Regions from separate parts of the Streptomyces sp. NBC_00354 genome, predicted to be linked through region 2. Evidence: predicted binding sites of a transcription regulator. Region 2 holds the regulator's gene; each other region holds the start of a gene.

Region 1 (2,264 bases), 2.1 Mb from region 2:
GACGGTCCGTCCCTGCGCGTCCCGTACGAGGACCAGGTCCACCCCGCTCTCCGGCGCGGGCAGCCGGCCGCCGGGCGGGAGGGCGCGGCCGTCGAGCTGGGCGGCGACCTTGCGCGCGGCCAGCTCGGTCCGGTTGGTGGTGTTGTCGAGGAGGTTGGTCCGCAGCAGCGTGTACAGCCACAGCCCGCCGACGCCCAGGACCGCGGTCATCGCGAGGGCGGCGGCCACGGCCGCGCGCCGCCGGAGCGGCCCGGGACCGGTCTTGCGGATCACGCCGGGCCGGCCCCCACTGCCCGGACCCTTTCCCCGGCCTTGTGATCGGGCCGATCCAGCCGTTTCCGAACGAGCCGTCCTAGCCACCGTCCGGGGCCATCCGGTAGCCGGTGCCGTGGACGGTGCGGATCGAGCGGCGGCCGAAGGGGGCGTCGATCTTCTTGCGCAGCGAGGAGACCGTACACCTCGACGATGTTCGGGTCGATGGTGTGCGGGGTGTCCCAGACCTGGTCCAGGATGTCCTGCTTGGCAACGGCCGTGCCGGGCCGCTCCATCAGGCAGGCGAGCACGCCGAGCTCGCGGGCGGTGAGCTCGATGTCGTGCGTACCGCGGCGGCAGCGGCGGCCGGCGGGATCGAGGACGAGGTCGCCGGCCTGGAGCGTGCCGGCGCCTCCGGCGGCCCCGGCGGCGGCTGTTGCAGCGGTCGCCCGGCGGGCGAGGGCGCGCAGGCGGGCGGCCAGGACCACGAACGAGAACGGCTTGGTGAGGTAGTCGTCGGCGCCGGAGTCGAGGCCTTCGGCCTCGTCGTACTCGCCGTCCTTGGCGGTCAGCATGAGCACGGGCGTGGGGTCGCCGTCGGCCCGTATGCGGGAGCAGATCTCGTAGCCGCTGAGGCCGGGCAGCATCAGGTCGAGCAGGACGGCGTCGTACGAGCCGGTGCGGGCGAGGTCCAGGCCGCGGTGGCCGTCGTGGGCGATGTCGACCCAGTGGCCGTCGGCGGAGAGGCCGCGCCGCAGGGACTCGGCGAGGCCTTCTTCGTCTTCGACCACGAGAATGCGCACGCCCACAACTGTCACATACCGGTCGCGCTCACCCTCCGCTGCACGGTGCCCGTGACGGGGGCACGGCGGGCGCACGGCGGGCGCGGCCGGTGCGGCGCCGCTGCCGGGGGCGGCCCCCGGACCCCCGCGCCTCGAACGCCGGCGGGGCTGGATTCGCGGAGCGTGTTGGCACTCCGCTTGACCGAGTGCTAATCGCCGGAATAGTCTCGCACCTGGCACTCGCCACCGGTGAGTGCCAATACGGCGACGGGCAGGTCCGGCACCCGCGACGACGGATCCACCTGGTCGCCACCCAGACAGTTAGCCCCGTGAGATCTCCGAAGGGGGAGGTCGGATCGTGACGACCACCAGCTCCAAGGTTGCCATCAAGCCGCTCGAGGACCGCATCGTGGTCCAGCCGCTCGACGCCGAGCAGACCACGGCTTCCGGCCTGGTCATCCCGGACACCGCGAAGGAGAAGCCCCAGGAGGGCGTCGTCCTCGCCGTGGGCCCGGGTCGCTTCGAGGACGGCCAGCGTCTCCCGCTGGACGTCAGCGTCGGCGACATCGTGCTGTACAGCAAGTACGGCGGCACCGAAGTGAAGTACAGCGGCGAGGAGTACCTCGTCCTCTCGGCTCGCGACGTGCTCGCGATCATCGAGAAGTAAGACGCACCGGTATTTCGCGTCACCTGTATTGCTGAGCTGCGCCCCTGGTCACCCCGCTGATTGCCGGGCGGCAAGGGGCGCAGTTCGTTAAACCCGAGTTTTCGAGAGGGCTGAACCGCTCCCATGGCGAAGATCCTGAAGTTCGACGAGGACGCCCGTCGCGCCCTCGAGCGCGGCGTCAACAAGCTTGCCGACACGGTCAAGGTGACGATCGGCCCCAAGGGCCGCAACGTCGTCATCGACAAGAAGTTCGGCGCCCCCACCATCACCAACGACGGTGTCACCATCGCCCGCGAGGTCGAGCTGGACGACCCGTACGAGAACCTGGGCGCGCAGCTCGTGAAGGAGGTGGCGACCAAGACCAACGACATCGCGGGTGACGGCACCACCACCGCCACCGTGCTGGCCCAGGCACTGGTCCGCGAGGGTCTGCGCAACGTCGCCGCGGGTGCCTCCCCGGCCGCCCTGAAGAAGGGCATCGACGCCGCGGTCAAGGCCGTGTCCGAGGAGCTCCTCGCGACCGCCCGCCCGATCGAGGACAAGTCCGACATCGCCGCCGTGGC
Region 2 (2,264 bases):
GCATCGACCACCGCTCCGTGACCCGGCACGTACAGCGCGTCGTCCCCGCCCAGCGACAGCAGCCGGTCCAGCGCCGCCGGCCACTGCGCCGGCACCGCGTCGCTGCCCGCCTGCGGTTCGCCCGACTCCTCGACGAGGTCCCCGCAGAACACCGTCTCGCGCTCGCCGGGAACGAACACCGCCAGGTCGTGCCGGGTGTGCCCGGGCCCGACGTTGGCCAGCAGCACCTGCACCCCGCCCAGCTCCAGCGTCCATTCGCCCGACACGGAGTGCCTCGGCACCACCAGCCGGTCCACCGCCTCGGCGGCCTCCGCCTCCGCCAGCCCCTGCCGGACCGCGTCGGCGCGCAGCTCCTCCCGGCCGGTCGACAGCTCCGCGTCCAGCCCGACCGCCCCGTACACCTCGGCCCCGGCGAACGCGGACACGCCCAGTACGTGATCGAAATGTCCGTGCGTGAATGCGATGTGCGTCACGCGCCGGCCCGTCAGCAGCTCCGCCTCGGCCCGCAGCTGCGCGCCCTCGCGTACGCACGAACCCGGATCGATCAGGAGCACCGACTCGTCCCCCACCACCAGTCCCACGGTGCAGTCCCACACCGGGAGTCGTCGCCGTCCGGTCCGCCCGGTCAGCCGCTCCCAGCCCGCCTCTTCCCAACGCACGTCCATGCCGCGACGCTACCCTGGCGGCCTCCCTTGCCAGGGTCTTACTACCCGGCCGTACACTGAGCGGGGGATCTCTGGCACTCGAACGATCAGAGTGCCAGTCGACAAGCAACGACCAAGACAACGGACCAGAGCTGGAGGTGTGCGCGATGCTCAGCGAACGCAGACTCGAAGTGCTGCGCGCCATCGTCCAGGACTACGTCGGGACGGAGGAGCCGGTCGGCTCCAAGGCGCTCACCGAGCGGCACCGGCTCGGCGTCTCGCCCGCCACCGTGCGCAACGACATGGCCGTGCTGGAGGACGAGGGCTACATCGCGCAGCCCCACACCAGCGCCGGCCGGATCCCCACGGACAAGGGCTACCGGCTCTTCGTCGACAAGCTGGCCGGGGTCAAGCCGCTGTCGACGCCCGAGCGCCGGGCCATCCAGAACTTCCTCGACGGGGCCGTCGACCTCGACGACGTGGTAGGCCGTACGGTTCGGCTGCTCGCGCAGCTCACCCGGCAGGTCGCCGTCGTCCAGTACCCGAGCCTGACCCGGTCCACGGTCCGGCACGTCGAGCTGCTGTCGCTCGCTCCGGCCCGGCTCATGCTCGTGCTGATCACCGATACAGGACGGGTCGAGCAGCGGCTCGTGGACTGTCAGACTCCGTTCGGCGAGACCTCGCTCGCCGATCTGCGGGCGCGGCTCAACAGCCGGGTCGTCGGCCGCCGGTTCACGGACGTGCCGCAGCTCGTGCAGGACCTGCCGGAATCGTTCGATCCGGATGACCGCAGCACGGTGTCGACCGTGCTCGCGACCCTGCTGGAGACGCTGGTCGAGGAGGCCGAGGAGCGGCTGATGATCGGCGGAACCGCCAATCTCACGCGCTTCGGACACGATTTTCCCCTGACGATCAGGCCGGTGCTCGAGGCGCTGGAGGAGCAGGTCGTGCTCCTCAAGCTGCTCGGCGAGGCCAGCGAGTCGGGAATGGCCGTACGGATCGGGCATGAGAATGCCTACGAGGGACTGAACTCCACGTCCGTCGTCTCGGTCGGCTACGGTTCGGGCGGCGAAGCAGTCGCCAAACTCGGCGTGGTCGGACCGACCCGCATGGACTACCCCGGAACGATGGGAGCGGTACGCGCAGTGGCACGTTACGTCGGACAGATCCTGGCGGAGTCGTAAGTGGCCACGGACTACTACGCCGTTCTCGGCGTGCGCCGCGACGCATCGCAGGACGAGATCAAGAAGGCCTTCCGCCGCCTCGCGCGCGAACTCCACCCGGACGTGAATCCGGACCCGAAGACGCAGGAGCGCTTCAAGGAGATCAACGCGGCCTACGAGGTGCTCTCGGACCCGCAGAAGAAGCAGGTCTACGACCTCGGCGGCGACCCGCTGTCCTCCTCGGGCGGCGGCGGAGCGGGCGGCTTCGGAGCGGGCGGCTTCGGCAACTTCTCCGACATCATGGACGCCTTCTTCGGCCAGGCCTCGCAGCGCGGACCGCGCTCGCGGACCCGCCGCGGCCAGGACGCCATGATCCGCCTCGACCTGGAGCTGGACGAGGCCGCCTTCGGCACGACCAAGGACATCCAGGTCGACACGGCCGTCGTCTGCACCACCT
Region 3 (2,264 bases), 870 kb from region 2:
TGGCGCCGGTCGCCTCGTCACCCGACAGGTCGAGCTTCTCGAAGACCGCGGAGGCCTGGAGCAGGGCCACGCCACCACCGGCGACGATGCCCTCCTCGACGGCAGCCTTCGCGTTGCGGACGGCGTCCTCGATGCGGTGCTTGCGCTCCTTGAGCTCCACCTCGGTCGCGGCGCCGGCCTTGATGACGGCCACGCCGCCGGCCAGCTTCGCGAGGCGCTCCTGGAGCTTCTCGCGGTCGTAGTCCGAGTCGGAGTTCTCGATCTCGGCGCGGATCTGGTTGACGCGACCCTGAACCTGGTCGCTGTCACCGGAGCCGTCGACGATCGTGGTCTCGTCCTTGGAGATGACGACCTTGCGGGCGCGGCCGAGCAGGTCCAGGCCCGCGTTCTCGAGCTTGAGGCCGACCTCCTCGGAGATGACCGTGCCGCCCGTGAGGATGGCGATGTCGCCGAGCATGGCCTTGCGGCGGTCGCCGAAGCCCGGGGCCTTGACGGCGACGGACTTGAAGGTGCCGCGGATCTTGTTGACGACCAGGGTCGACAGGGCCTCGCCCTCGACGTCCTCGGCGATGATCAGCAGCGGCTTGCCGGACTGCATGACCTTCTCGAGCAGCGGAAGGAGGTCCTTCACGTTGCCGATCTTGGAGTTGACGATCAGGATGTACGGGTCGTCCAGGGACGCCTCCATACGCTCCATGTCGGTGGCGAAGTACGCCGAGATGTAGCCCTTGTCGAAGCGCATGCCCTCGGTGAGCTCGAGCTCCAGACCGAAGGTCTGCGACTCCTCGACCGTGATGACGCCTTCCTTGCCGACCTTGTCCATGGCCTCGGCGATGAGCTCGCCGATCTGGGTGTCGGCGGCGGAGATGGAGGCGGTCGAAGCGATCTGCTCCTTGGTCTCCACGTCCTTGGCCTGGTCGAGCAGGGCGGCGGAGACGGCCTCGACGGCCTTCTCGATGCCGCGCTTGAGGGCCATCGGGTTCGCACCGGCGGCCACGTTGCGCAGGCCCTCGCGGACGAGCGCCTGGGCGAGAACGGTGGCGGTGGTCGTACCGTCGCCGGCGACGTCGTCCGTCTTCTTGGCGACTTCCTTGACCAGCTCGGCGCCGATCTTCTCGTACGGGTCCTCGAGCTCGATCTCCTTGGCGATGGAGACACCATCGTTGGTGATCGTGGGGGCGCCCCACTTCTTCTCAAGGACGACGTTGCGACCCTTGGGGCCAAGGGTGACCTTGACGGCGTCGGCGAGCTGGTTCATCCCGCGCTCGAGACCGCGCCGGGCCTCCTCGTCGAACGCAATGATCTTGGCCATCTGAAGTGGTCCTCCAGGACTGGGGTTCCCCCTGCGCCGCCGGCGCGTGGGGAGGGTTGGATTGCTCCGGACCGCGCCCGCGCCCGCGACGGACGGCCTGCGTGCCCGGCGGTTCCTTCCCGCCGGACCCTGCGGGCCTCACCGACCCGGTCCTGTGTAGTAGCACTCTCGGCACGAGAGTGCTAACGCCAATGATTAGCACTCGACCCCCTCGAGTGCAAGCGGCTTGAGGGAACGCCGGGCCCCGGCACGAGGGGCGGCACGGGGGCAGCACGGGGCGGCACGGGGGCAGCACGGGGCGGCACGGGGGCGGCACGGGGGGCAGCACGGGGCAGCACGAAGGGCCCGCATCCCTCCTCAAGGATGCGGGCCCTTCATGTGTATGCGTCGGTGGTCGATCGCGCCGGGGCTAGACGGCGAGCTTGACCATGTCCGCCTGCGGACCCTTCTGGCCCTGCGAGATCTCGAACTCGACCCGCTGACCCTCTTCAAGGGTGCGGTACCCGTCCATCTGGATGGCGCTGTAGTGGACGAACACATCCGCACCACCGTCGACCGCGATGAAGCCGTAGCCCTTCTCCGCGTTGAACCACTTGACGGTGCCCTGAGCCATGCCTAACTCCCCTATTACTGGCCCTTGCGCAGGACCGCACTTCGCGGTCCCGGGTCAGAACTTGCGCCGGAACGCCTCGACCGGGGCTGAATGTATCTGCACCGCTGCTGTCTGCAACAGGTCAATCCGACGAGAAATCTGGACACGGGGATACATTGAAATAGAGTGAAAATTTGGCATATTGCCGGGCAACTCGGACCCGGCATATCTCGCCAAAGCCCCATACCGCACTTGCATATTGACTCAATGTCAACCCTCGCTCGACCCGCTCATATGCGGCTGGCAAGAACAGCGGAGGGGACTTCCCCAACCCTACCGCGCCCAACCAAGCAGAATTGC

What was found. The regulator HrcA, encoded in region 2, represses chaperone genes, less so after heat shock. The targets are predictions, from matches to a motif close to TTNGCACTCNGNNNNNCNGAGTGCNAA.
Region 1: a site for HrcA is predicted at 1,221-1,247, ahead of groES (co-chaperone GroES). Genes of this name have one in related genera too.
Region 3: a site for HrcA is predicted at 1,472-1,498, ahead of groL (chaperonin GroEL). Genes of this name have one in related genera too.

What each region holds. Positions count from the first base shown of each region.
Region 1 covers NZ_CP107983.1:3,510,519-3,512,782, reverse strand. The annotation lists gene OHT74_RS15550 (sensor histidine kinase) at 1-273, opposite strand, end outside; partial or broken gene OHT74_RS15545 (response regulator transcription factor) at 353-1,055, opposite strand; gene groES (co-chaperone GroES) at 1,393-1,701, shown strand; gene groL (chaperonin GroEL) at 1,825-2,264, shown strand, end outside.
Region 2 covers NZ_CP107983.1:5,638,428-5,640,691, forward strand. The annotation lists gene OHT74_RS25780 (MBL fold metallo-hydrolase) at 1-665, opposite strand, end outside; gene hrcA (heat-inducible transcriptional repressor HrcA) at 812-1,828, shown strand; gene dnaJ (molecular chaperone DnaJ) at 1,829-2,264, shown strand, end outside.
Region 3 covers NZ_CP107983.1:4,764,241-4,766,504, reverse strand. The annotation lists gene groL (chaperonin GroEL) at 1-1,312, opposite strand, end outside; gene OHT74_RS21795 (cold-shock protein) at 1,722-1,925, opposite strand.